Regions from separate parts of the Halomonas sp. C10-5 genome, predicted to be linked through region 1. Evidence: predicted binding sites of a transcription regulator. Region 1 holds the regulator's gene; each other region holds the start of a gene.

The links. Region 1 encodes FNR, which switches genes on or off when oxygen is low (the NO sensors DNR and NnrR bind a similar motif). Its sites were predicted from a motif close to TTGATNTANATCAA; they were not measured.
Region 2: ACJ7IV_RS11015 (Hsp20/alpha crystallin family protein) is a predicted target of FNR. The motif match lies at 2,257-2,270, and genes of this name have one in related genera.
Region 3: dsrO (sulfate reduction electron transfer complex DsrMKJOP subunit DsrO) is a predicted target of FNR. The motif match lies at 5,621-5,634, and genes of this name have one in related genera.
Region 4: petA (ubiquinol-cytochrome c reductase iron-sulfur subunit) is a predicted target of FNR. The motif match lies at 4,056-4,069, and genes of this name have one in related genera.

Annotation. Positions count from the first base shown of each region.
Region 1 is NZ_CP175665.1:2,775,361-2,782,393, reverse strand. Features, by position in the region: gene ACJ7IV_RS13005 (3'-5' exonuclease) at 1-403, shown strand, start outside; gene ttcA (tRNA 2-thiocytidine(32) synthetase TtcA) at 487-1,392, shown strand; gene fnr (fumarate/nitrate reduction transcriptional regulator Fnr) at 1,528-2,271, opposite strand; gene ACJ7IV_RS12990 (radical SAM protein) at 2,380-3,720, opposite strand; gene ACJ7IV_RS12985 (sulfite exporter TauE/SafE family protein) at 3,812-4,516, opposite strand; gene ccoS (cbb3-type cytochrome oxidase assembly protein CcoS) at 4,516-4,806, opposite strand; gene ACJ7IV_RS12975 (heavy metal translocating P-type ATPase) at 4,803-7,033, opposite strand, start outside.
Region 2 is NZ_CP175665.1:2,357,719-2,364,751, forward strand. Features, by position in the region: gene ACJ7IV_RS11005 (complex I NDUFA9 subunit family protein) at 1-422, shown strand, start outside; gene ACJ7IV_RS11010 (histone deacetylase family protein) at 538-1,632, shown strand; gene ACJ7IV_RS11015 (Hsp20/alpha crystallin family protein) at 1,634-2,059, opposite strand; gene ACJ7IV_RS11020 (alanine/glycine:cation symporter family protein) at 2,403-3,839, shown strand; gene ACJ7IV_RS11025 (VIT1/CCC1 transporter family protein) at 3,915-4,673, opposite strand; gene ACJ7IV_RS11030 (SO_0444 family Cu/Zn efflux transporter) at 4,802-5,860, shown strand; gene ACJ7IV_RS11035 (M20/M25/M40 family metallo-hydrolase) at 5,931-7,033, shown strand, end outside.
Region 3 is NZ_CP175665.1:727,578-734,610, reverse strand. Features, by position in the region: gene ACJ7IV_RS03440 (TAXI family TRAP transporter solute-binding subunit) at 1-810, opposite strand, end outside; gene lhgO (L-2-hydroxyglutarate oxidase) at 971-2,167, opposite strand; gene glaH (glutarate dioxygenase GlaH) at 2,268-3,248, opposite strand; gene ACJ7IV_RS03425 (APC family permease) at 3,421-4,863, opposite strand; gene ACJ7IV_RS03420 (XRE family transcriptional regulator) at 4,968-5,465, shown strand; gene dsrO (sulfate reduction electron transfer complex DsrMKJOP subunit DsrO) at 5,729-6,505, shown strand; gene nrfD (NrfD/PsrC family molybdoenzyme membrane anchor subunit) at 6,489-7,033, shown strand, end outside.
Region 4 is NZ_CP175665.1:2,190,627-2,197,659, forward strand. Features, by position in the region: gene ACJ7IV_RS10215 (ClpXP protease specificity-enhancing factor) at 1-463, opposite strand, end outside; gene sspA (stringent starvation protein SspA) at 514-1,140, opposite strand; gene ACJ7IV_RS10225 (cytochrome c1) at 1,280-2,047, opposite strand; gene ACJ7IV_RS10230 (cytochrome b) at 2,047-3,306, opposite strand; gene petA (ubiquinol-cytochrome c reductase iron-sulfur subunit) at 3,306-3,905, opposite strand; gene rpsI (30S ribosomal protein S9) at 4,123-4,512, opposite strand; gene rplM (50S ribosomal protein L13) at 4,526-4,954, opposite strand; gene zapE (cell division protein ZapE) at 5,217-6,386, opposite strand; gene ACJ7IV_RS10255 (Z-ring associated ZapG family protein) at 6,591-7,033, shown strand, end outside.

The sequences.
Region 1 (7,033 bases):
CACGCTGACCGGCGACTCCATCCGCATCCATGGCCTTCGCGGCGTGGATCTCGACAACGGCGAGAGCATCGATGCCGCCCTGGCGCGACTGCTCGACTTCGTCGGCAATCGCCCGCTGGTGGGCTGGCACCTGGGATTCGACCTGGCGATCCTCAATCGCGAGCTGCGCCCGCGTTTCGGCTTCGAGCTGCCCAACGCCACCGTGGACGTGGCCCAGTTGTGGCGACGTCGGCTTTGGCGCCGGCACCCGGAGATCGACAGCCTGCCGCGCTTCGAGGCTGTCGCCGAGCGCCTGGGGGTGCCGGTGATGGGGCGTCATACCGCCCTGGGCGATGCGGTCACCACCGCGCTGATGTTCCTGCGCCTGGAGCGGGGCCACGCCAGCGGCGACCAGTTCGCCTGAGCGTGCCGGCGTCGCCTGGCGGCGGCGCCGATGGTAGGATGGGCGCCCTCCCATTTTCGCCCGCACTGGCAGCGCCAAGACCCATGCAAGACGCCGTGATCTTCGACCCCCGTGAGCGCCACGCCGCGCCCTCAGCCCCCGAAACGTCCGATGCCCCCGATGCACGGGCGAAGCGCGAGTTCAACAAGCTGCACAAGCGCCTGCGGCGCCAGGTGGGCAATGCCATCATCGACTACGGGATGATCCACGAAGGTGACCGGGTGATGGTGTGCCTCTCAGGTGGCAAGGACAGCTACACCCTGCTCGAGATCCTGCGCAGCCTGCAGCGCAACGCCCCGGTGAGCTTCTCGCTGGTGGCCGTCAACCTCGACCAGAAACAGCCCGGCTTCCCGGAGCACGTGCTGCCCGAGTACCTGGAGGGCACGGGCGTCGAGTACCATATCCTCGAGCGCGACACCTACTCGGTGGTCAAGGAGAAGACCCCGGAAGGCAAGACCACCTGCGCGCTCTGCTCGCGGCTGCGGCGCGGCTCCCTGTACGGCTTCGCCGAGGAGATTGGTGCCACCAAGATTGCCCTGGGCCACCATCGCGAGGATATCCTCGAGACGCTGTTCCTCAACATGTTCTTCGGTGGCAGCCTCAAGGCGATGCCGCCCAAGCTGCTCTCCGATGATGGCAGGAACATGGTGATACGGCCGCTGGCCTATTGCCGCGAGGCGGATATCGCCGAGTTCGCCCGGCAGATGGCCTTCCCGATCATCCCCTGCAACCTGTGTGGCTCCCAGCCCAACCTGCAGCGGCAGCTGGTCAAGGAAATGCTCGCTGAGTGGGAGGCGAAGCACCCCGGGCGCCTGGAGAGCATGTTCAAGGCGGTGACCAACGTCGCCCCCTCGCAGCTGGCCGACCGCGAACTGTTCGACTTCGCCGGGCTGGAGGAGAAGCAGGCGAGGATGCAGGCCAGTCGGATCGAGATCCGCCAGGAGTCTTAGGCGGGAAGGGCCCGGGCTTCGCCGGGGAGCTTGAAGTTTCGAGAGCGGCGCTTCGCGCCTGGAAGCTGGAAGAGAAATCGCCCCCATGGCCTTGCCATGGGGGCGATTTCATTCAGGCGGCCGACCCGCTTCCAGTTAGTGCGCGCCCTCTTCCTCGGCCAGTCGAGTCAGCGACGGCAGGTCGAGGATATTCACCTCGCGCCCGGAGACAGCCACCAGGCCCTGGGTCTGGAAGCGTCCGAGGATGCGGCTCACCGTCTCCACCGCCAGGCCCAGATAGTTGCCGATATCGGCCCGCGACATGGAGAGGCGGAAGCTGTAGGGGGAGTAGCCGCGCCGGCGAAAGCGCTCGGAGAGGCTGGTGAAGAAGCTGGCCAGCCGCTGGTCGGCGGTCTTGCGCGACAGCAGCCGCATCATGCGGCGGTCGTCGCGCAGCTCCTTGCTCATGCTGCGGTAGAGCTGGCCGCGCAGTTCCGGCAGCGACTCCGAGAGGTGGTCCAGGCGGTCGAAGGGGATCTCGCAGACAGTCGTGGTTTCCAGCGCCACCACGGTGCCGGGGTAGTGCTCCTCGTCGATGCCGTCGAGGCCCACCAGCTCGCTGGGCAGGTAGAAGTTGGTTAGCTGGTCCTCGCCGCTGCCCTCAGTGGTGACCTGCTTGAGGCTGCCGGAGCGAACCGCGAACACGCTGGTGAAGGGGCTGTCCTGGCGGAACAGCGCCTCGCCCTTCTTGAGCGGCGCGCGGCGCCGGATGATGGCGTCGAACTGGTCCATGTCCTCCACCTCCAGCGCCAGTGGCAGGCAGAGCGAGCTCAGGCTGCAGGTCTGACAGCGTGTCTCCTGCAGCACCGAACGCCGTCGGCCGGTGAGGGTGTCAGCCATGGCCCTTTCCTTCTTGATCGTGGTCATGGGCCCATTATGGAGCAAAGCGCGGGCAGGGCAAACCACCCTGGACAGGGTAATGGAGAACGACGCCGCCCCGAGGCGGGGTCAGGTGGTCGGCGGAGGAGTGAATGCCTCGAGGATGCGGGGCAGCCGCCAGTGTCCCTCGGCGGTCAGCACCATCCCGTCACCCGTGAGTTCAACCAGCCCCTCGGCGCGCAGCGCCTCCAGGCCGGAGCCCGTCACCAGGGCGGCAGGATCGATGGCGCGACCGCAGAGCAGTGTCTCGAGCGTCTCACGATAGCGCTGCTGCTCGGCCGTGAGGCGTATGCCGCGGGCAGCGGGCAGGCGACTGGCATCCAGGGCTTCTTCGTACTCCGCCAGGCTGTCGGTGTTGCGTATCCACAGATCGCCGATGCGGCTGGTGGCGCTCATGCCGAGCCCCAGCAGGTCGCCGGCGGGGCCCTGGGTAAAGCCCAGCGGGCCGTGACCCAGGGTACCGCTGGCCTGGGCCTGGGCCAGGCGGTCAGTGTGGCGTGCATAGAGGCCGAGGCCGATATGCACGTAGCCGGCAGCATCCAGTCGGCCACGCGCCTCTGCCAGCAGCCGCCGGCGTGTCGCCGCGTCGGGCAGCCAGTCGCGGTGGATGGCACGCTGGGCCAGATGACGCTCGGGGCGGTGGTGGTAGCGGTAGAGACGGATGCGTGCCGGGGCCATGCCGATCACCTGCTCCAGGGTATCGGCGAGGCCCTGCGGTGTCTGGAAGGGCAGGCCGAGCATCAGCGACAGCGTCAGTTCCCGGAAGCCAAGGCGGTCGGCCTCGTCGACCAGCGCCTCGGTCAGGGCGCGTGGCTGGATGCGATTGATGGCCTGCTGGACCCGGGGGTCGAGTTCCTGCACACCCAGGTTCAGGCGGTTGAAGCCCAGTGCCTGCAGGTGGCGCAGGGTGAGCATGTCCGCCTCTCGGGGGTCGAGCTCGATGCTGAAGTCGCGCTCCCGGGCACCGGAGAGGCCCAGGCGGGCATCCAGACGGTCGAAGAGGTCGCTCATCTGGTCCAGGGCAAGGAATGCCGGCGTCCCGCCGCCCCAGTGCAGACGCATCACCGAGGGCAGGCCGGTGAGTCGGCGCCGGGCCAGCACCATCTCGCGGTCGAGCCGCGACAGATAGGGCTCGGCCTGGCGGTTGTTGCGGGAGGGCACGCACTGGCTGGCGCAGAAGCGGCAGGCATGACGGCAGAAGGGCAGGCGTACCTTTACCGCCAGGGGCGCCTCTGCCGGGCGGTCGGCGAGGGCCGACTCCAGTGCCGGGGCGCCGACGCTGTCGCGATAGTGGTGTGGGCCGGGATAGGCGACCTCGGCGGCAGATACCAGGTCGCCCGCGCCGGGCAGCGGCTCTCGAGGCGGACTCGAGGCCCCGAAGGGGGCGGTGCGCTTGGCGTGAACGGACATGGGGCGACTCCGGGTCGTGAACATACTCCCCATGCTAGGGTGCCGCGGCCAGGCAAGCGTTGAGCTGCGTCAATCCCGCGTGGAATAGTGATCAGCCAGCGTGTCCACCTTCCAGGGGGAGCAGCTGCCACAGCTGCCAGAGCGCGAAGGCGATGATCGACAGCGCGGCGATGCTGCGGGTGGCCGGGTGGCGAATCAGCCCTGCCAGCTGGCGGGCGGCGAGCCCGGTGGCCAGCAGCGCCGGCAGGGTGCCGAGCCCGAAGGCGCCCATCAGCAGCGCGCCGTACAGCGGGTCGGCCATGGCCAGGCTCCAGGCGAGCATGGAGTAGACCAGTCCGCAGGGCAGCCAGCCCCATACCGCCCCCAGCGCCATCGCCTGGGGCACCCTGACCACCGGCATCAATCGCCGCCCGATCGGCTCCAGATGGCGCCACAGGCGCTTGCCCACCGCCTCCACCCGCAGCAGCCCCTTCCACCAGTCGGCGATATACAGCGCCATCAGGATCAGCATCACAGCGGCGAAGCCCTGTAGGACGAGGCGCGCGGGGGCGGTCAGCGAGAGCAGGGTACCCAGTGCCGCCGCCAGGGCGCCAGCAACCATGTAGCTGGCGATGCGTCCCAGGTTGTAGCCCAGCAGCAGGCCGCCGAGGCGCGCCGGCGAGCGCATGCTGGGGGGCACCGCGAAGGAGAGGGCGCTCATGATGCCGCCGCACATTCCGATGCAGTGGGCGCCCCCCAGCAGGCCGAAGACGAAGGCTGCGGCGAAGGGCGGCAGGTCGAGCCCGGTCGGATCCATCAGCGCCTCTCGCCCCGCTGTGGCGGCGTCGCCGGCCCGTTGTCACCGTGCTTGGCGTGACGCGCTTCGGCGCCCGCGTCGTCTCCCGTCTCGCCGTTTTCCTGGCCTTCCTTCCCGGCTTGTCGGCGCTGCGCCAAGGGGGCGTCGTTCTCGTCGTCATCGAAGAGGATGCGATAGGCCGGCCCCTCCAGGTCCTCGAACTGATCGTGCTTCACCGCCCAGAAGAAGGCCCAGACGGCCAGGCCAAGCAGGATCAGCGACAGCGGGATCAGCAGGTAGAGAATGCTCATGGGTTGACCTCCGAGGGCGTGGCGGCCGGGGCAGCGGACGCATCGGCGAGGCGGCTGCGGAAACGGTTGAGGCGCAGGGCATTGCCCACCACCACCAGGGAGCTGGCCGACATGCCGATGGCGGCCAGCCAGGGGGGCACGATGCCGATGGCGGCCAACGGCATCGCCGAGGCGTTGTAGACCACCGACCATAGCATGTTCTGGCGCATCACCCGACGGGTGGCACGGCACAGTTCCACCGCCTCGGCGATGCGTGACAGGCGCGGACTGAGCAGGATGGCGTCGGCGCTGGTGCGCGCCAGGTCGGTGGCACCGTTCATGGCGATGGCCACGTCGGCGCCAGCCAGCACCGGCACGTCGTTGATGCCGTCGCCGACCATGGCGACCCGTTCGCCTTCGGCCTGGCACTCGCGGATGCGTTCCAGCTTGCGTTCGGGGCTGGCGCTGCCCTCCCAGGTCGCGATGCCCAGGCGGCTGGCCAGGCCTTCGGCAGCCCCGGGAGTGTCGCCGGAGAGCAGTTCCACGGCGAGGCCGAGCTCCTGCAGCATGGCTATCGTCTCGGCGGCGTCGTCACGCACCTGGTCCTGCAGCCGAAACCAGCAGCGCGGCTCGCCATCCTCGGCCAGCAGCAGCCACTGGCCCTCCCCGGGTGGAACCGGAGACGCCTCGGGGGCGGCAAAGTCCGCACGGCCTAGCCGCCAGGCGCGACCGTCCAGCTGCCCCTCGAGACCCTTGCCGGGGCGGCTGGTGACCCGTTCGGCGTGCCGGTCGGCATCCCGGTAGGGGTGGAAGGCGCGGGCGATGGGGTGTTCGGATCGCGCCTCCAGGGCGGCGGCCAGGGAGCGCGCCCGCTCCACCTCCAGTCCCCCCAGCGGGCGCGTCTCCACCAGGCTCATGCGGCCGGTGGTGAGGGTGCCGGTCTTGTCGAGGATCACCCGATCGACCTGGGAGAGCGCCTCGATGGCATCGGCGCGGGTAACCAGCACGCCACGTCGGCGCAGCTGGCCGTGGCCGGCGGTGAGGGCGGTGGGGGTCGCCAGGGCCAGGGCGCAGGGGCAGGTCACCACCAGCACCGAGAGGGTGACCCACAGCACCCGCGAGGGGTCGATGAACCACCAGACGATGGCCACGCCCAGGGCCACGAACAGCAGCCTGAGCACGAACAGGTGGGCCATGCGCGCGGCCATCTGGGCGAGCCGCGGGCGGCTGGCGAAGGCGCGGTCGGTGAGGTCGACGATGCCGGAGACCCGGGCATCGCGGCCGGCATGGGTCACCCGCACCACCAGCGGGCTCTCCACGTTGTGGCTGCCACCGGTGACGGCATCGCCGAGGCGACGGGTCACAGGCAGGTACTCGCCGGTGAGCATCGATTCGTCGAGGCTCGATTCGCCCTCCTCGATCACGCCGTCGGCGGGTACGGTGTGGCCGGGCTTGACCAGTACCCGGTCGCCGGCGGAGAGCTCGCCGGCGGGCAGGATTCTCTCCTCGCCCGCGTCGGTCAGGCGGATCGCCGAGGGGGGCAGGGCGCCGGCCAGGGCGTTGCCGGTATGGCCGCTGCGGCGCCGGGCGCGGGCCTCCACATAGCGCCCGAAGAGCAGGAAGAAGGTGAACATCGCCACCGAGTCGAAGTAGACCTCTCCCATACCGCTGATCACCGCATAGCTGCTGGCCAGATAGGCGCCGCCGATGGCGATGGAGACCGGTACATCCATGCCCAGCACCCGGGTGCGCAGATCGCGCAGCGCATTGCGGAAGAAGGGCAGGGCGGAGAAGAACACCACCGGGGTGGCCAGGGCGAAGGAGAGCCAGTGGAACAGGGCGAGGAAGTCCTCGCTGATCTCCCCGGGGCCGGCCACGTAGATGGGAATCGAGAACATCATCACCTGGGCCATGCCCACCGCGGCGACGATCAGACGGCGCACGGTCATGCGCTCCTCGCGCTGCAGTCGCGCCTGGGCCTCGTCGGGTTCCCAGGGCTGGGCCTGGTAGCCGATGGCGGCCATCTCGGCGAGGATCCGCGACAGTTTAACCTCCTGCGGGTCCCAGCTGACGCGTACCCGGTGGTGGGTGAGGTTGACCGCGCTTGCGGCGATCCCCTGCAGGGCGTTGAGGCGATGCTCGATCAGCCAGGCGCAGGCGGCACAGGTGATGCCGTCCACCGCCAGGGTGGCGTGGACGCGTCCGCTATCGTCCCCCTCAGGATGCACGAACTGGCGCTGCAGGCCGG
Region 2 (7,033 bases), 420 kb from region 1:
CCAACCTGGCCCGGCTGGTACGCCTGCCACTGGTGCCGCTGTTCGGCCGTGGCGCGACCCGGCTGCAGCCGGTGCATGTGGACGACGTGGCCCGCGCCGCGGTGCGGTTGAGCGGCTCTCGCCCGGTGGCGCGCCGACTCTTCGAGCTGGGTGGGCCCGAGATCCTAAGCTACCGCGAACTGGTGCAACGGGTGGCGGCGCAGCTGGAGCGTCATCCGCGGCTGGTGCCACTGCCCTTCCTCGCCTGGCGCCTGGCCGCCGCCCTGCTCGCCCCGCTGCCCTCGCCACCCCTGACCCGGGACCAGGTGTTGCTGATGCAGCGCGACAACCTGGCCGACCCGGACGCCGGTGGCTTCGCCGACCTCGGCATCGTGCCCCGCACCCTGCATGACTGCCTGCCGCGCTGCCTGCCCGGACACTGACGGCCCCCTGGGTGACGCAAAATGCGTCCCTGACGGACAGCGCACCGCCCGGACGGCTATGCTGGGGAGGCGGGCCCACCTCCAGTAGGGCCTCGGCAAACAGGGAGTCCCAGCCGTGAGCGACCAGAGTCGGGTGATCGCCTTCTATGACGAGCGCATGCTGGCCCACGAGCCGGATATCGAGGTGCCATTCCTCCCGGGGCGCATGGACACGCGAATCCGCTCGCTGCTGTCGGGTCTCGGTGTGCCCTGGAAGTACCCGGAACACCCCGCCCGGCTCACTGCCATCCGCCACTTCCTCGAACTCGAGCCGGTCCCCGGGGTGACCTTCGAGGCAGGGGTGGCCGCGACACGCGAACAGCTGGCACGGGTCCACACCCTCTCCTATCTCGACAGCATCTTTCAACTGCGCGGCGAGAGCGCCTGGCTGGACGTGGACACCACGGCGGTGTCACCCGGCAGCATCGAGGCCGCCGAGGTGGCCGCCGGTACGGCGATCGCGGCAGTGGAAGCGGTGGTCGAGGGACGCGCGGAGAGCAGCTTCGCCCTGGTGAGGCCGCCGGGCCATCACGCCGAGCCGGTTCGCGCCCGGGGCTTCTGCCTGTTCAACAACGTGGCGGTGGCCGCCGCCCATGCCCAGACGATACTGGGCTGCGAGCGAGTGATGATCGTCGACTGGGATGCCCACCACGGCAACGGTACCCAGGACATCTTCTGGGCCGACCCCGACGTGCTGCTCTTCGACATCCACCGCGGCGCGCCCTTCTATCCCGGCACGGGCAGCCTCGAGGAGATCGGGGTAGGCCTCGGTGATGGCACCAACGTCAACGTGCCGCTGCCGGCTGATGCCGGTGACGCTGCCTACCTCAAGGCGTTTCGCGAGATCCTGATCCCCGCCGCGCAGTGGTTCCGGCCCGACCTGATCCTGGTCTCGGCAGGCTTCGATCCCCACAGCCATGACCTGGCCTTGAATGTCTCCTATGACGGCTTTGCCGCCATGACCGGCATCCTCCAGGCCCTGGCCCGGGAGCAGTGCGGAGGTCGACTGGTCTTCGTGCTGGAAGGGGGCTACAACCTCATCTCCCTGTCACGCGGGGTCAGCGCGGTACTGCGCGTGCTGGCCGGCGAGGCGCCGCCGGAACCCGGGCGGCGCGGGATAGCCGAAGTGGAAGCCGCCGCTGCCTTCCATCGCGGCGCCTTCCTCGGCTAGCTCACTTGACCTCGACCTTGCGCCGAGTGGCCTTGTTGAGCTTGGGAAGGGTCAGCTCCAGGATGCCGTTCTTGAAGCTCGCCTCGGCCTTGTCGGCGTCGATATCGCTGGGCAACGGCACGCTGCGACTGAAGGAGCCGGTGGTAATCTCCGAGCGATAGAACTCGCCCTCCTCTTCCTTGCTCTCCTGCCGGTGCTCGCCCCTGACGGTGACGCTGCGGTCGCTGACCGACACCTCGAGATCCTCGCGCTCGAAGCCGGGCACCTCGGCCCGCACCACCACTTCGGCATCACGCTCGATCACATCGACCTTGGGCATGCCCTTGTCGAACCCGGCAAAGCGTTCCCACAGCGGGGGGTCGCGATGCAGCATGGGCATCCAGCCGCGATCGAAGACGTTATCGAAGAAGCGATCGAATTCATGCAAGGGACTGACACTCCGTGACTCCGTTTTCGGGGCCGGGGACGTTTCCTTGGATTTCTTGGCCATACTGACACCCTCCAGACGCTTGGCAACAGGTTGATGGCAGGACCCGGCACACGACCCTCTCGCGACTCTCGTCGCCAGGCCCGCACTAACAGGTTCGCCCAATCAGCAGCCTAGACCAGACCCACCCTTTCGCCTTGATACATGTCAACCATGGCTCCCTTGCCCCCACCGACAAGACAAGAGAAAAAACCATAACAACACTCCCCTACGGAAATAGTTGCCAACAGGGGTGGAAAATGAAGAATAGTCGCCCGAACCCATCGCAAATCAGGCGACTTTCATGGAATTCTTCAACCGACTGGTAGACGGCGGCAATGGCCTGCTGTGGGGCAGCGTACTGATCTACCTGCTGATCGGTGCCGGCCTCTACTTCACCGTGATGACCCGCGGTATCCAGTTCCGCTACTTCGGCCATATGTTCAAGCTGCTGCGCCACTCCCGTGAGGGGGACGGCGGCATCTCCTCCTTCCAGGCGCTCTCCACCAGCCTGGCGGCTCGGGTAGGCACCGGCAACCTGGCCGGCGTGGCCGTGGCCATCTACTTCGGCGGCCCCGGCGCCATCTTCTGGATGTGGATGACCGCCCTGGTCGGCATGGCCACCAGCTTCGTGGAATCCACCCTGGCCCAGGCCTACAAGGTCGACCACGGTGACCAGACCTTCCGCGGCGGTCCGGCGCGCTACATCGAGCGTGGCCTGGGCCTGCGCTGGCTGGCCGTACTCTTCTCGATCTGCCTGATCATTGCCTTCGGCCTGGCCTTCAACAGCGTACAGGCCAACTCCATCGCCCAGGCGATGCAGGAGGCCTTCGCCGTACCCACCTGGGCCATGGGCCTGGTGCTGGTCGTGGTGGTCGCGCCGATCATCTTTGGCGGCCTCAAGTCCATCGCCCGGGTCGCCGAGCTGGTGGTGCCGCTGATGGCGCTACTCTATCTGCTGCTGGCGGTGACCGTGGTGCTGCTCAATATCGGCGACCTGCCCGCAGCGCTGGGCACCATCATCAAGAGCGCCTTCGGACTCGAACAGGCTGCCGGCGGTGCGGTGGGCTACGCGGTGGCTCAGGCCATCATGAACGGCATCAAGCGCGGGCTGTTCTCCAACGAGGCGGGCATGGGCTCGGCCCCCAACGCCGCGGCCACTGCCACCACCCATCCGAACCATCCCGCGGCCCAGGGCTTCATCCAGATGCTCGGTGTCTTCCTCGACACCCTGGTGATCTGCACCGCCACCGCGGCCATCATCATCATGGCAGGCCCCGAGCTGCTGGCCAGCGACGAGGCCAACGGCATCCAGCTCACCCAGATTGCACTCTCCCGGCACGTGGGCGAGTGGGGTGGTCAGTTCATCGCCATCGCCATCCTGCTGTTCGCCTTCACCTCGGTGATCGCCAACTACTCCTATGGCGAATCCAACGTGGAGTACCTGGCCGGACCGCGCCGCGCACCACTGGCCATACTGGTCTATCGCCTGGCCGTGCTGGGAATGGTGATGGTCGGATCCATGGCAAGCCTGGGGGCCATCTGGAACTTCGCCGACCTCTCCATGGGCATGATGGCACTGATCAACCTGGTCGCCATTCTGCTGCTCTCCCCGGTGGCCTTCGCGCTGCTCAAGGACTACGAGCGCCAGCTCAAGGCGGGACAGGACCCCATCTTCGATCCGAGTCGCTTCCCCAGGCTGGCCGACAAGGTCGACCCCAGGGCCTGGCCCGGGCGCTGAGGCGAGCCCCTTAAGCGCCAGTTCACCACCGTAACGCAACGCCCACGCGTGGCGTTGCCTTTTGCCTCCGGGCGGCTAGAGGCCGACGCCGAACAGCGCCTGGGCAAGATGGCCGGTGAGGAAGGCCAGCCCCGCCGCGGCGCCCCCCATCAGCAGGGTGCGCACCCCGGAGGCAAGCACCGGCTGGTGGTAGACCAGGCTCTTGCCCATACCGATCAGGAAGAACATCACTCCGGCGAGGGCAAGGCTCGCCAGGAACTGGGTATTGGCGGCCAGGCCGGGCACGGCGTAGGGCAGCAGCGGTACCGCGCCCACCACCAGGAAGGCGACGAAAGTCACAAGCCCCGAACGCAGGGGGCTCAACCCCTCGGTCTGCAGGCCATGCTCCTCGCGCAGCATGGTCTCCACCCACAGCTCGCGGTCGCTGCAGATGGTCTCCACCACCTGCTCCAGGACCTCCCCCTTGAAGCCCTTGGCGATAAATATCTGGCGGACCTCCTCACGCTCGCCATCGGGGATCACGTCGATATGGTGGTGCTCGTCGCGGCGCACCCCGTCGATATGCTCGCGCTGGGCCTTGATCGCCTCGTAGTTGCTGATCGCCATGCTGAAGCCATCGGCGAGCAGGTTGGCGAACCCCAGCACCAGTGCCACCGTGGCCGAGAAGCCGGCACCGAAGGCGCCGGAGACCACGGCGAAGGTGGTCACGCAGCCATCGATGCCGCCGAGGATGGCATCGGGCAGGCTCTGCCCGGCATTGCCGCCCTGCAGCCGTCGGCGAATGGCCTCGGGATGATGCTCCTCCTCCAGATCGCCACGCTTGTGTCCTTGCATGCCGCTCCCCCCGATTCACCGATATCACCAACTCCAGCTTGGCATATCCAGTGACGCCAGGCAGCCACTGCTGAGTGGGGCCCGGTGCATGGTAAGCTGGGGCAACACCCTCACGGGAGCCTATCGCCATGACGCTGCTTCACGCCATCCTGCAGGTTGCCCTTTCGGCCGCCCCCTGGCTGTTGCTGGGGCTGACCATCGCCGGCCTGATCAAGGCGCTGCTCCCCGAGCAGCTGCTGCAGCGTTGGGTCGGTGGGCGCGGCGTGGCCAGCGTGACCCGCGCCGCCATCATTGGCGCCCCGCTGCCCCTGTGCTCCTGTGGCGCCATTCCCACCGCCCTGGCACTGCACCGTGGCGGCGCCGCGCGCGGCCCTACCACAGCCTTCCTGATCGGCACCCCGGGCATCGGCGTCGACTCGCTGGCCATCAGCTATGCCCTGCTTGGACCCTTCATGGCCGTAGCCAGGGCACTGACCGCCGTGATCACCGCCATTGCCACGGGGCTACTGGTCGGCACCACCGCAAGCGCTGCACCCGCCGCTCCCGCGGCAACACCAGCCGGCTCCGGCTGCTGCGCGAGCGGTAGCTGTGCCGGTTCGGGCAGCCTGCCCGAGGGTCCCGAGCCCCTCGCCCGGCGCCTGTCAGGCGGGCTGCGCTATGCCTTCAGCGATATCCTCGATGATATCAGCCGCTGGTTGCTCGTCGGCCTGGTAGTGGCCGGTGCTCTGATCGCCCTGGTGCCCGCCGAACAGCTCGCCGCCTTCGGCAGCGGGCTCCCCGCCATGCTGTTGATGGCAGTGATCGGCATTCCCATGTATCTGTGCGCCACCGCGGCCACCCCGATCGCTGCCGGCCTGCTGCTGGCCGGCGTTTCGCCGGGCACCGTGCTGGTCTTCCTGGTGGCCGCCCCCGTCACCAGCCTGGCTACCCTGGGGGTGCTGCGCCGGGAACTGGGGGGTCATGCGCTGATCGCCTACCTGGCCGGCATCCTGACCAGCGTGATACTGCTGGGGCTGGGCACCGATGCCCTGGCCAATGTCTGGCAATTGAATATCCCGGATCAGGTCGAGGGGGTGCAAGAGCTGCTGCCCGAATGGCTCGAAGCGGCGGCCTTGGTGGTACTGCTGATACTCGCCATCAAGCCGCTGCGCCAGTGGCTAGGCGCTAGGCTTCCCCAGCGCGCCTGATTCCCTCCCTCGACAACCATCATTACCCGGGCGCCGGTCATGGCGCCCGCCATGCAAGGAGAACCAACGAATGAGCGATACCCCCTGGACTTCCGCCATGCCCGAGGAGCAGTTCGAGCTGATGCGCGAGATCCTCGCCGCGCCGAGCCCCGTAGGGCTCGAAGGGGCCATGACCTACGGCGTGCTCAAGCCCCATTTCGAGCGGTTCGCCCCCGCGGGTTGGCAACTGCACCAGTTCAAGGGGCACGCCGGTGTGGTGCTGGACACCCACCCTGGCCGCGATGACCTGTTCAAGGTGATGATCATCGGCCACGCCGACAAGATCCGCATGCAGGTGCGCTCCATCGGCGAGGACGGCAAGATCTGGATCAACAGCGACTCCTTCCTGCCCAACGTGCTGGTCGGCCATGAGGTGACCCTGTTCAGCGAGGACCCCGAGGCACCGGGAAGCTACCGCCGCATCGAGGGCGGCACCGTGGAGGCACTGGGCGCCATCCACTTCTCCGACCCCGCCCAGCGCAATGGTGACAAGGGCATCAAGAAGGAGCAGCTCTACCTCGACCTGCAGATCCATGGCGATAACAAGAAGCAGCAGGTGGAGAATCTGGGCGTGCGTCCCGGCGACGCTATCCTGCTGGAACGTCCCATCCGCCACGGCTTCAGCCCGGACACCTTCTACGGCGCCTACCTCGACAACGGCCTGGGCTGCTTCGTCACCGCCGAGGTGGCGCGACTGATCGCCGAGGCGGGCGGCACCGAGAAGGTCAGGGTGATGTTCGCCATCGCCAGCTACGAGGAGATCGGCCGCTTCGGCAGCCGGGTGCTGGCCGGGGAGCTCGAGCCGGACGCCATCATCGCCGTGGACGTCAACCACGACTACGTAGCCGCACCCGGCATCGGCGACCGCCGCATGCAGCCGCTGGAGATGGGCAAGGGCTTCACCATGTCGGTGGGCTCCATCGCCAGCGAGCAGCTCAACCGCATCATCGAGAGTACCGCCCGCGAGCATGCCATCCCCATGCAACGCGACGTCGCCGGCGTCGACACCGGCACCGACGGCATGGCCGGCGTGCTCGCCGCGGTGGACTGCGTGGCCACCTCCATCGGCTTCCCGATCCGCAACATGCACACCATCTCGGAGACCGGCAACACCAGGGATGTGGTGGCGGCGAT
Region 3 (7,033 bases), 1.4 Mb from region 1:
CTCGAAGAGCATCTTGGTGATCTGGTAGGCGAGTTCCTCGTCCATCTCGCTGCTCACCGCCAGCACGTTGGGAATGCCGATGGTCTGCACGCCCTCTTCCATGCCCTCGTAGAGGCCGGCACGCAGCTCGTAGGGGGCGAACACCGAGACCTCCTCGCGGGCATTAGCCACTTCCTCGTCGCTGAGGCCGATCAGGCGAATATCGCGAGTCGTCGCCAGGTTCATGATCGAGCTGGTGGGCGGCCCCACGCTCCAGAAGCCGGCGGCGATGTCACCGTCGCGGATGGCGTCGGCGGTCTCGTTGAAGTTCAGGCGCCGCGGGTCGAAGTCATCGTAGCTGATGCCATTGGCCTCGAGCAGCGCCCGGGCATTGAGCTCGGTACCGCTGCCCGGCGCCCCCACCGAGACCACCTCGCCCTCGAGATCGGAGAGGCTCTCGATGCCGGAGTCGGCCAGGGTGACGAGCTGCACGGCGTTGGGGTAGACCGAGGCCAGTGCGCGGATGTTCTCGAGCTGGCGGCCCTCGAAGTCGCCGGTTCCGCTGTAGGCCTGGTAGACGGTATCGGCCAGGGCCAGGGCGAGGTCGGAGTCGCCGCGCCACACCAGGCCCATGTTTTCCACCGAGGCGCCGGTGACCTCGGCCACGGCCTCGTAACCCTCGAGGTGCTTGCCGATCATCTCGGCCAGGCCACCGCCCAGCGGGTAGTAGGTGCCGCCGGTACCGCCGGTGGCAATGGAGAGCTGCTGGGCAGACGCCAGCGGGGCCGTCGCGATCAGCGAGGCGGCGACGGCATACTTCATGGCTTTCATGGCATTCCTCCGGTCCTGGAACCAGGTTGTCGTATTGTCATTGTCGACGCCGGGTCGACGTCCAGACTCAAGCTAGCACGCGAGCAGCGTGAGAGCCCAACCCCCTGATTTCTACGTTTTCCGGGAATTTCGGCAATGCCACCATGGTCGCGGCGCGGTTTCAGCCCTCCACCATGGCCTTCACCTGCTCGACGATGTGCGCCCCGATGGGCAGTGCCGAGGTGGCCGCAGGCGACGGCGCGTTGCCCACGTTGAGGGTCCGACGGGTGTTCACGAACAGGAAATCGTCCACCAGCCTGCCATCCCGCGACACCGCCTGGGCGCGCACGCCGGCCGGCCACGGCTCGAGGTCATCGAGGGTCAGGCTGGGGCAGTACTTGCGCACCAGCTCGAGATAGCCGCGCCGGTGCAGGGAGTTCTTCATCTCCTGAAGCCCCGGGCGCAGGTTGCGGCCCAGCACCCTGAGGATCCCGGGATCGGTCAGCATCTGTGCCAGGTCCCGTGGGGATACGTCGCGCCGCCGATACCCCTCGCGCTTGAAGGCCAGCACCGCATTGGGGCCCACGGTGACACTGCCGTCGATCATCCGCGTCAGATGCACGCCCAGGAACGGCATGGAGGGATCGGGGATCGGGTAGATCAGGTGGTTGACGATACGGCTGAGGCGGTCCGGCAGCCGATAGTACTCGCCGCGGAAGGGACAGATGGTGAACCCCGGGTCGTGGCCGAGCATGCGCACCACGCGGTCGGCCATCAGCCCCGAGCAGGTCACCAAGTAGCGCCCGGTGAACTCGCCGGCGCCGCTGGTCACCACCACCTCCTGGCGGCGCTCCTCGAGGGCGCTGACCTCGGCGTCGTAGCGGATCTCGCCACCCAGCCGTTCAAACTCGGCGGCCATGGCCCGGGTCACCGCGGCGTAGTCGACGATGCCGCTGGAGGGCACGAAGATCCCGCCGAGCCCGGTGATATTGGGCTCGCGCTCGGCCAGGGCTCCGGCGGAGAGCCACTCGCGAGTAAGGCCGTTGGCGGCGGTACGCTCCCACAGCGCCTCCATGCGCTGCATCTCGAGTTCGCTGGTCGCCACCAGCAGCTTGCCGCAGGTGTCGTAGGCGATGCCGTGCTCGTCGCAGAACGCCTTGGTGGCGCGGTTGCCCTCCAGACAGAAGCGCGCCTTGAGGCTACCCGGGGTGTAGTAGACCCCGGCGTGGATCACCCCGCTGTTGTGGCCGGTCTGGTGGCGGGCCGGGCCGGACTCCTTCTCCAGCAGCAGCATCCTGCTGTCGGGGTAGGCCTGCTTGAGCTGCATGGCGGTGGACATCCCCAGGATGCCGCCACCGATGATGATGAAATCGTGCATGCCGTCCTCGCTCCTCCAATCACACGGCCACGTCGTGTTCACGACGTGGCCTCGTCAGTCTAACCCGTCGGTCGGGTCGCGACGCCAAAGCTCGCTCTTCTCAAGACTGGCGGGGATTGCGCAAGGTCCTAGCATGGGTGAAGTAGCCGCGCTGACGCATCAGCTCACGACGCAGTTCCGGGTGCGGCGTGAAGCGATCCCGGCCGTGCAACCAGAAGTGGTTGTTGATCAGCAGGAAGCTCCCGACCGGGTTGGGCACCGAGAGGATCGCCGGGCTGTTCTCGAGCGACTCGGAGAGGTCGGTCAGCCAGTTGCCCTCCTCGAAGTCCTTCGGCTGCACGAACTGGACGATATAGGACATGACCGGGCGGCCTTCGCGGTCGACATCGAACACCGGGTGGAAGACGTCCCGGGTCACGTTCTTGCTGGGCGGTGCGGTCCAGCGCATCGGGCGGTGAGCCAGCGGGTGTGCATAGAAACGCTCGAGGTCTTCCCAGTCGTCCAGATGCAGCAACAGCGAGTTGCCGCCCTCCATGTGCTGCTCGTCGATCTTCATCATCAGCACGTAGTCGGTGTCCTGCTCGACGAAAGTACCGTCGTTGTGCAGCTCCATCACCCGGTGCGGCTGGCGCAGGTAGCTGTCGGAGTCGTCGACGTTCTTCACCACGAAGCGGGCATAGAACTGGCCGCTCATAGCATCGTAGTTGGAACGCCCCATCAGGTGCGCCACCGCGGTGGCCAGCTTGACCATGTCGTCGGCCTGCTCGACACGATCCAGCCCCTCCGGCACCACTTGGAAGCCACCGGTGGCACGATCCACCAGAGTGTTCACCAATACCGGCTGCAGGGTGTTGTCGCAAAGATCGTCAAGGATCTTCGCCACACGGAAGCGCAGCATCGACTTGTACTCCAGCGCCTGCACCGGCCATTCGGCGACGTCGGCCAGGAAAGCCTCGACCACGTCACGCGAGATGGTCAACTGCAGCAGGCGCGACGACTGGACAGAAGGCGCCAGCGTGAAGCCGCGGATATCAGCGGGCAACGGCATGGCGGTATCGGGGAGCTGGGTCAGTACGGTCATGTCAGGGTCTCAGGGGCTTGTGGACTTGCCACTTAAAAATATCTACGTTTTTATATTTTATCAACATTAAAAGGAATGATTGACACAGAGTCACGGCACGGCGCGCCCGAAAACCCCGAACCCCGGCGCAAGGGCCGGGGTTCGGGGTGGCAGGACGGGGTGCCAGCGAGACTCAGCGGCCCTGGTAGGGGTCCGCCCCGGCCAGCTCGCGTTGCATCATGCTGTCGCTGTAGGCGGTGCCGTAGCGGGCGCGGGACCAGGCATAGAGTGCCAGGCCGATCATCATCCAGCCGGCAAAGATTGCCCACTCGATGGCGGAGAGCGCCGAGGGGCTTCCCGGCAGGTACATGGCGGTCAGTCCCAGGGAGAGCAGCACCGCCAGGGCACCCACCAGCTTTCCCTGGCGGACCTTGAAGGGACGCTCCATCTCCGGCTCGCGGCGACGCAACAACACGAAAGAGAGCGAGACGAACAGGTAGGCGATGACGATGCCCAGGCCGCCTGCTACCACCAGCCACACCAGTGCCGGACGGCCGAAGAAGGGCGCGATGGCGGAGAGGATTCCCATCACCAGGATGGCATTGGTGGGCGTGCGGTAGGTCGGGTGCAGCTTGCCCAGCCAGGCGGGCAGCATGCCCGAGTGCGCCAGGGCATAGATGGCCCGGGAACCGCCGATGTAGAAGGCATTCCAGCTGGTGATGATGCCGGCGATACCTGCCAGGATCATCAGGTTGCCGGCCCAGGGTGCCTGGAAGGCCGCCTGCATGGCATCCGGTACCGCCAGCGAACTGGCACCCAGCGCCTCGCTGTCGAGCATCAGCGAGGTACCGAGGATGATGAAGGCATACCAGAATACCGCCAGGATCACCGAGATCATCAGCACCCGACCGATCTCGCGGAACGGCAGGTTGATCTCCTCGGCGGCCTGGGGAATCACGTCGAAACCGACGAACATGAAGGGAACCATGATGATCACCATCATGATGCCACCCATCACGCCCTCCTCGACGCTGAACAGCGGCTGCATGGTCGCGGTGCTGCCCTGGAAGAGGGCACCGGTGATGAACAAGATGCCCACTGCCAGGATCAGCAGGGTCACCACCTTCTGCACCAGGGCTGCGGTGCGTACGCCGATGTAGTTGATCCACATCATCACCAGCGAGCCGGCCACGCCGACCGCCACCCAGGTAGCCTTCACCTCCCAGCCGGTAATGGTCCAGAGGTGCCCCACCGCGTAGTTCGGGAAGAGGTGCTCCACCACCGTGGGCAGCGCCACGGCCTCGAAGGCCACCACACTGACATAGCCCAGGGTGATTGCCCAGGTGCACAGGAAGGAGGCAAAGTGCCCCATGGCGCGATAGCTGTAGACGTGCTCGCCGCCCACCTGGGGCATCGCCGAGGCCAGCTCGGCGTAGGTGAGGCCCACCAGCACGATGATCAGCCCACCAACCAGGAAGGCGGTGATCGCCCCGAGGCTGCCGGCAGACTGGATCCAGCTGCCGGTCAGCACGATCCAGCCCCAGCCGATCATGGCACCGAAGGCCAGGGCGAGGACATCCTTGCGGGCCAGCACACGCGACAGCTGACCCTGTGAGGTCGTGGCATCTTGAGTCATGAGATCCTCGATAGTTGTCTTTTTGTCTTAAAAACTTTGTTTTCACGTAACGTCGACAAAATAGGCAACCCGGGGTCTGACAGCAAGGATGTTCGATATTCTTGATGATAGACATTCGTCGACGCCCAGCCGAACCCCCGAGATTGCGGGACTTCAGACAAAACAGTGATACCTTCTATTCTCATTTAGTCGAAAAGAATATTGCACGGCACTCCCCGCCGGGGGGAACCGACACCTGCCACGAAAGCAGCATGCAATCGACACTGGCAAAAACGTCGTCTAGCCGCCATAGTGTGGCTGTCGCAACCGCCCAATGGAGCATCATGAGCACGGCACGACAGTCCCGATCCGCGGAACTTCTTGACCCCCCGCGAAGCAGCCCTGACCTCGACGTCAGGGACCTGGAACAACGTACACGCCTCATGCGCATCGTGACCCGGCTGATCGCCGTGTCAGACCTCGGCAGCCGCGAGATCGCTCGCCGCGCCGGGCTGCCGATGCAGAAGATCAGCGACCTCCTCGCGGGGAAGCTGGAGCACCTCTCCATCGATGAGCTACGCCTCGTGCATCGCACCATCGAGCAGCAGGGGGCCACCCACTAGGCCGCCCGGCCACGCATCACGCAACGCGCCCCGAACAGCGAACGCCCTGCCCCGCCGGCAGGGCGTTTTTTGTCCTGCCGACTCGCCGAAAAAAACCCAGATATTCATTGGCTTGCACATCATTACGCGAGCATTAAGCGCTTGCCAACAATCTATTGACCGACATCAAGTCCATATACCTTGGTCGCAGGTAGCCTTCCGGTATCAGATTTACCTCTTGAATGCGCGGACGATTCCGCCCCACCCAGGCCACCGGAGGCGCCATGGACCCCATTCGCCGCACCCTTCTCGGCCAGCTGGCCCGCCTCAGTGCGGGTGCCGCCCTGATACCGCTCTCCAGCGTTGCCAGCGCCGGCATCAACCAGCAGCCCCCCCGTCGAGAAGGCGATCCCAGCAAGCGCTACGGCATGCTCATCGACCTGCGCCAGTGCATCGGCTGCCAGGCCTGCACCGTGTCGTGCCATATCGAGAACGCCGCCCCGCTGGGCAGCTTCCGCACCACCGTCTCCCAGTACGAGGTAGAGCACCAGGAGACCGGTGAGGTCGCCACCTTCATGCTGCCGCGCCTGTGCAACCACTGCGAGAACCCGCCCTGCGTGCCGGTCTGCCCGGTGGAGGCCACCTTCCAGCGCCAGGACGGCATCGTGGTGGTCGACAGCGACCGCTGCGTGGGCTGCGCCTACTGCGTCAACGCCTGCCCCTACGACGCCCGCTTCATCAACGAGCGCACCCAGACCGCCGACAAGTGCACCTTCTGCGCCCACCGGCTGGAAGCCGGCCTGCTGCCGGCCTGTGTGGAGAGCTGCGTGGGCGGCGCGCGGATCATCGGCGACATGCGTGATCCGGAGAGTCAGATCAGCCGCATGATCGCCGAGCACCGCAACGAGCTGATGGTGCTGCAGCCGGAGAAGAACACCCTGCCCCAGGTCTTCTACCTCGGCATGGACGAGCGCTTCGTGACTCGCCCCGACGCCGAGCCGGTCGCCCTGGAAGTCCTCGATCCCCACGGCCAGGAGATGGGCTATGAATTCCGCCATTGAGCTGCTCGCCCCGCGCTACGACATCGCCTGGTACCCCTGGGCGGTGCAGTACTTCTTCATGATCGCACTCTCCTACGCCACCCTGTGGCTGGCCGCCCCGGCGCTGGTGTTCGGCAAGAAAGCCTGGCTACCCACCGCACGCCTGGCGCTGCTCGCCTGCCTGACCACCACCCTGGTGGCACCGGTAGCCCTGCTCGCCGACCTGCACCAGCCACTGCGCTTCTGGCACTTCTACGCCTACGCCAACAGCCACTCCTGGATGTCCGTCGGCAGCCTGGTACTGCCCCTCTACGTGGTGGGCGTGATCGTGCTGGCCTGGCTCGCCTGGCGTCCGGCGCTGCAGGCCCATCGCCAGGCCCCCGGCATCGCCGGTTTCGTGGCCCGCTGGCTGTCGCTGGGCGACGCCCCTACCCCGCGCGCCCTGGTGGTGCTGGTGGGCCTCGGTACCCTGGCCCTCTCCACCGGCATCATGCTCTACACCGGCGCCGAGGTGGCCATCGTCAAGGCCCGCCCGCTGTGGCACACGGT
Region 4 (7,033 bases), 580 kb from region 1:
TGCCCTTGGGCGGGCGACGGTTGCCTTCACCCTCCTCGGCCGGAGGCTCCTCGCCTGCCGAGGCATCACCGTCGCTTTCCACCTCGGTCAACGTCGGCGCCTCCTCGTCGGCGGCATCGGCGGGCTGCGGCATCACCGGCTCATGGCCGAAGACCATGCCCACGCCATTCTCGCGACCATAGATGGCCACCAGGGCGTCGCTCGGCACCATCACCCGCATGGGCTGACCGCCGAAGCGGGCCCCGAAGCTGATCGCGTCGTTCTCCATGGAGAGATCGCGTACCGCAGTCGGCGACAGGTTGAGAACGATCTGGCCGTTCTGCACGAACTGCCGCGGCACCTCGACGTCGGGATGCTCCGCATCGACAACGATATGCGGCGTGAGATCATTGTCCAGCAACCACTGGAACAGGGCCCTGGCCAGGTAAGGGCGACTGGATAGGTTGGGACGACTGGAATCCATCGTCTGGCCCTCCTCCGTTGAACGGCCGCCCGCAGGCGACCGGAAGTGTATCAGCTACGCATCTCGCGCTCGCGCTCACTGAGCGAGGCCTTGAAGCCATCACGCTCGAAGACCCGCTCCATGTAGCCGAGCAGCGGCCCCACCTGCTTCTCGGGCAGCTCGATACCCAGTGCCGGCAGGCGCCACAGGATCGGCGCCAGGCAGCAGTCCACCAGGGTGAACTCCTCGCTCATAAAGAACGCCATGTCCTCGAAGATGGGCGAGATACCCACCAAGCTCTCGCGCAGCTCCTTGCGTGCCTTGTCCGCCTCCTTCTTGGCCCCCTGCTCGATCTGCTCCACCAGCGGGCACCACTCGCGCTCGATGCGATGCATCCAGAGGCGGCTCTGGGCACGCGCCACCGGATAGACAGGCAGCAGCGGCGGATGCGGGAAGCGCTCGTCCAGGTACTCCATCATCACCTTGGACTCGTACAGCACCAGATCACGATCCAGCAGGGTCGGCACGCTGTTGTAGGGGTTGAGGTCGGCGAGCTCCTCGGGGGGCTGGTCCTGGGTGACTTCCACGATGTCCACCGCCACACCCTTCTCGGCGAGTACGATACGCACCCGATGACTGAAGTGATCAGTACCACCGGAGTAGAAGATCATCGACGACCGCTTGGCCACTACACCCATGAAACAATCCTCGCATCAAATCGAACGACTATGATAGCACGCGGGACCCGCTCCGCGGGGGAGCGTTTCGCCCGGCACATACGTCGCGGGGGCGCATGGCCGATGGCCGTGCGCCCCCGCATTGTCCACCCGCGGTGGATCAGTGGATGTCGCGCCAGTACTCGCGCTTGAGCAGGTAGGCGATGACACCGAAGATGAAGATGAAGATCAGCACCTTGGGCGCCAGGGCCTGGGCCTGCAGCTTGGAGGGCTCGCCGACATAGGCCAGGAAGTTGGTCAGGTCGTAGACCGCTTCCTCGAACTCCTCGGGCTCCATCTCACCCGGCTGGGTCACCTGCAGGGTCTCGCAGGACTGGTACTTGCCGGTCAGCGGATCGAGCTCGGCCCCATCCACGGGGCGGTCGGTCTCGGCACACACCTTCTCCTGCACACCCTGCAGCGGCTCCAGCACGTTGGGCATGGCCACTAGGTCGAACACGGCGTTGTTCACTCCGGTACCGGTGCTAGGATCCTTGTAGAACGACAGCAGGTAGGAGTACACCCAGTCGGTGCCGCGCAGGCGCGACTCCAGGGTCAGGTCGGGCGGCGCCGCCCCGAACCAGGCCTCGCCGTCATCCTGGCTCATGGCGATATGCATCTGGTCGTTGAAGGCCAGATCGGAGGAGAAGATCAGGTTCTCCTCGACCAGGTCCTGGGGCATGTTCAGGTCCTCGGCGGCCCGCGCGAAGCGCTGGTGCTCGAGGGAGTGACAGCCCATGCAGTAGTTGGTGTAGAGCTGCATGCCTCGCTGTAACGACGCCTTGTCGTCCAGGTCGGGCGTCATGGAGTACGGCACGCTCGCCCCCCCCGCGGCCATCGCCGTCAGGGGCACCAGCGCGAAGAGCAGTGCGAACAGTTGCTTTTTCATTAGCCAGTCACCCTCTCCGGAACGGGTTTGGTCTTCTCCAGCCGGGTGTAGAACGGCATCAGCAGGAAGAAGGCGAAGTAGATGGCGGTGCAGATCTGGGCCACCAGGGTCCGACCATCGGTGGCGGGCAACACGCCCAGCACCCCGAGGATCACGAAGCTGATGGCAAACAGCACCAGCATCACCTTGGAGATCCAGCCCTTGTAGCGGATGGAGCGCACCGGGCTGCGGTCGAGCCAGGGCAGCACGAAGAGCACCGCGATGGCCCCCCCCATGCAGATCACGCCGAGGAGCTTGGCGTCGAGGCCGAACAGCGAGAAGTTGATGGCGCGCAGGATCGCGTAGAAGGGCGTGAAGTACCACACCGGCGCGATATGGTCCGGGGTCACCATGGGGTTCGCCGGCTCGAAGTTGGGCTTCTCGAGGAAGTAGCCGCCACCCTCGGGGAAGTAGAAGATCACCACCGCAAAGACGAACAGGAACACCGCCACGCCGACGATATCCTTCACCGTGTAGTACGGGTGGAAGGGGATGCCGTCCAGCGGCTTGCCGGTCTCGTCCTTCTTCTGCTTGATGTCGATGCCGTCCGGGTTGTTGGAGCCGACCTCATGCAGGGCAATGATGTGCAGCACCACCAGCGCCAGGATCACGATGGGCAGCGCCACCACGTGCAGGGCGAAGAAGCGATTGAGCGTGATACCGGAGATCAGGAAGTCGCCGCGCACCCACTGGGTCAGGTCGGGGCCGATCACCGGGATGGCGGAGAACAGCGAGATGATGACCTGGGCACCCCAGTAGGACATCTGACCCCAGGGGAGCAGGTAGCCCATGAAGGCCTCGGCCATCAACGCCAGGTAGATCGCCATGCCGAAGATCCACACCAGTTCGCGGGGCGCCTTGTAGGAACCATAGAGCAGGCCGCGGAACATGTGCAGGTAGACCACCACGAAGAACGCCGTGGCGCCGGTGGAGTGCATATAGCGAATCAGCCAGCCCCACTCCACATCGCGCATGATGTACTCGACGGAGGCGAAGGCGCCCTCCGCGGAGGGGTTGTAGCTCATGGTCAGCCAGATACCGGTCAGGATCTGGTTGACCAGCACCAGCAGCGCCAGCGAGCCGAAGAAGTACCAGAAGTTGAAGTTCTTGGGGGCGTAGTACTTGGACAGGTGCTCCTGCCACATCTGCGTCGCGGGGAAGCGCTCATCCACCCAGCGCATGATGCCCTTCTCCGCCATCGCCTTGTTCGGGTTACCCATCAGGCAGTCTCCTCATCTTCGCCAACGACAATGATATCGTCGGACTCGAAGCGGTAAGGCGGCACCTCCAGGTTGGTGGGCGCCGGCACCCCGCGGAATACCCGACCCGCCAGGTCGAAGCGCGAACCGTGACAGGGGCAGAAGTAGCCACCCGGCCAGTCGTCGGTGCCCACGTCGTCGGCATCCGGCTCGGGACGGAACAGCGGTGAGCAGCCCAGATGGGTGCAGATCCCGATATAGACGCCAAGTTCGGGCTTGATCGCCCGCAGCGGACCCGTCACATAGGCGGGCTGCTGAGGAACCTCCGAATCGGGATCGGCCAGACGCGAGGCGTCGAAGCCCTCGGTTCGCTCGATCATCTCCGGGGTACGGTAGACGACCCACACCGGCTTGCCACGCCACTCCACGACCATGCGCTGACCCGGCTCCAGCTTGGACACGTCAGCCTTGACCGGCGCGCCCGCCGCTCTCGCCCTGGCACTCGGCTGCCAGGAAGCCACAAAGGGGACCGCAACCCCGACGGCACCAACCCCACCTACAACGGTGGTGGCACCCACGAGGAAACGGCGCCGACCCTTGTTCACGCCGTTATCTGCCATTTCAAGGTTTCTCCCATCAGCTTACCCGTTGATCCATCACGGGCATCATCCCCGCGAACACGGACACCAAATGCGGTACATGTTAAGAAATCGAGCCGCCCCGCACAAGGAAAAGGACCTTGACCAAGGTGGCATGACACACACAAATTGTTGACCCAGAACAAGAAACGCCCGGGTTGATAAACCCGGGCGTCGAAGCTTCCAAGATGGCTGGCGATCAGCGCTTGGAGAACTGCGGACGGCGGCGTGCCTTGCGCAGGCCGACCTTCTTGCGCTCGACCTGACGCGCGTCACGGGTCACGTAACCCGCTTCGCGCAGCGGGGCGCGGAAGTCTTCGTTGTAGACCATCAGCGCACGAGTGATACCGTGACGGATCGCGCCGGCCTGGGCGGAGCCGCCGCCACCCTTGACGGTGACGTAGACGTCGAACTGGCCGAGGGTGTCGGTCAGCTCGAGGGGCTGACGCACTACCATGCGACCGGTGACGCGGCCGAAGTACTGGTCCAGCTCACGATTGTTGACGGTGATCTTGCCGGTGCCCGGCTTCAGGAAGACGCGGGCGGTAGAGGTCTTGCGGCGCCCGGTACCGTAATACTGCTGTGTCATGGCGAAGATTCCCTCAGAGGTTCAGTTCTTGCGGCTGCTGGGCGGCGTGCGGGTGCTCGGCGCCGGCGTAGACCTTGAGCTTGGTGTACATGGCGCGGCCCAGGGGGCCCTTCGGCAGCATGCCCTTGACGGCGCTCTCGATGATACGCTCGGGGGCGTGATCGAGCATCTTGTCGAAGGTCATGGAACGCAGACCACCGGGGTAGCCGGTGTGGCGATAATAGGTCTTGGCCGCGGCCTTGTTGCCGGTGACCTTCACCTTCTCGGCGTTGATCACGACGATGTAGTCGCCGGTATCCACGTGCGGGGTGAACTCCGGCTTGTGCTTGCCGCGCAGGCGACGAGCGATCTCTGTGGCCAGACGGCCGAGCGTCTTGTCCGTAGCGTCGACGACGTACCAGTCGCGCTCGACGGACTGCGGTTTGGCAGTGAACGTCTTCATGGAATCTCACCAATCAAGTGTATTGGGTTCTGCCGCCGGCGGGCCGGCATGGAACCATCCCTATTCTTCTTGGTTGTCTTCAACAGGCGAAGACAACGAGTAGAGCGCGCGAAGTCTACACGAATCGACCCACCCGAGGCAATGCCAGCTGGAAGGCAGCATGATCCCACTAACTCTGGGGTCATGGTTTTTCTTCAAGCTTCAGGCTTCCAGGCGCGGAGCGCCGCTCTTCAAACTCCTGGCCCGGCGAAGCCGGGCCAGGTCAGGGCTTGTGGGGCAGCGCCAGGTAGTCGTGGGACTGCATCTCCTGCAATCGCGACAGCGTACGCTGGAACTCGAACTCGAGGCGGCCATCGGCATACAGCGCCTCGGCGGGCGCCTCGGCGGACATCAGCAGCTTGACCCCGCGGTCGTAGAACTCATCGACCATATTGATGAAGCGCCGCGCCTGGTCGTCGGTGGCCCCACTCATGCGGGTCACGTTGGAAACCAGCACCGAGTGGAACTCCCGGGCCAGCTCGATATAGTCGTTCTGGCTGCGCGGGCCGTCGCACAGCTCACGGAACTCGAACCACACCACATCGTCATGGAGCCGCCGGGCGTGCAGCACCCGATGGTTGACCTCCAGCGGCACATCGACCTCGCCGTCATGGCCGGCGATCTCGCGAAAACTACGCGCCAGCTCCACCTCGGCGGCCTCGTCGAGGGGCGAGTGGAAGATCTCGGCTCGCTCCAGGGCACGCAGCCGGTAGTCGATGCCCGAATCGACGTTGACGACCTCGCAGTGGCGCTCGAGCAGGTCGATGGCAGGCAGGAAACGTGCCCGCTGCAGGCCATCCTTGTAGAGCTCACCGGGCACGATGTTGGAGGTCGCCACCAGCACCACCCCGCGCTCGAACAGCGCCTCGAGCAGATTGGCCAGGATCATGGCATCGGTGATGTCCTTGACGAAGAACTCGTCGAAGCAGATCACCCGGGCCTCGGCGGCGAACTTGGCGGCGATCAGGCGCAGCGGATTCTTCTCGCCCTTGTAGTGTTCGAGCTCGTTATGCACCCGCTGCATGAAGCGATGGAAGTGGGTGCGCATCTTCTCGGGGAAAGGCAGCGACTCGTAGAAGGCATCTACCAGGTAGGTCTTGCCGCGCCCCACCCCTCCCCAGAAGTAGAGCCCACGGACCTCCGGCAGGACCGGCGCCTCGGGTTCACTGCGTGCACGCTTGCCGAACAGCCCGGCCACACGGGAGGCCAGACCACTGCCAGAGGCGGCGGGCTGGGGCGGCGTCGGCGGCGCGGCGAGCAGGTCATCATAGAGACGCTGCAGATGCTCCACGGCCTGCTCCTGGGCGGCGTCATACTGGAAGTCGTCACGTTCCAGATCGGCCCGATAGCGGGCCATGGGGGTCGGACGAATGTCTCGATGTACGGCACTCATGGGGGCGAAAACGGCCTGTTGCGGCTTCGACAGGCTGCATATTATACGCGCCTGAACCACGAAGCGCATCGCCACCCTCCGCCCGCGTTGACCCGGCAGCGGCGCTCGACCCTATAATGGTGCGCGCGGGGCCACCGCCCCACCAACGGATCCGCCCGCCGTATTGCCGGCCGCTGGATCGTTCACCGCCGCAGGGAGACCGACGTGGACGAGAGCAACATCAACTGGATTCTGGCCATCGCCTGCCTGCTGGCCGGTATCGGCCTGGGGGCACTGGGGTATCACCTGCTCAATGCCGGTGCCGATGGCATGCAGCGCCTGCGCCAGCGCCTCGCGGAGCGCGACAGGGAGCTCTCGGCCCTGCGCGACGGCCTCGATGAGCACTTCGACGAGGTCAGCCGTCTGGCGGCGACGCTGCGCCACGACAGCGAGGCGCTGGCCGCCCGTCTCGCCGAGGATGCCAGTAGCCTAGGGGGACGCACCAGGGGCCACCGCGGCCTGGCCGTGGAAGAGGCAGCGCCTCCCGCCGAGGCGACGAGCGACGAAGCCCTGGCGACGCCGCGTGACTATGCCGACGGCTCCGGCGGCACCCTCTCCGAGGACTTCGGCCTCAAGGACGACACCACCCGGGAGCCCGAGGCGCCCCG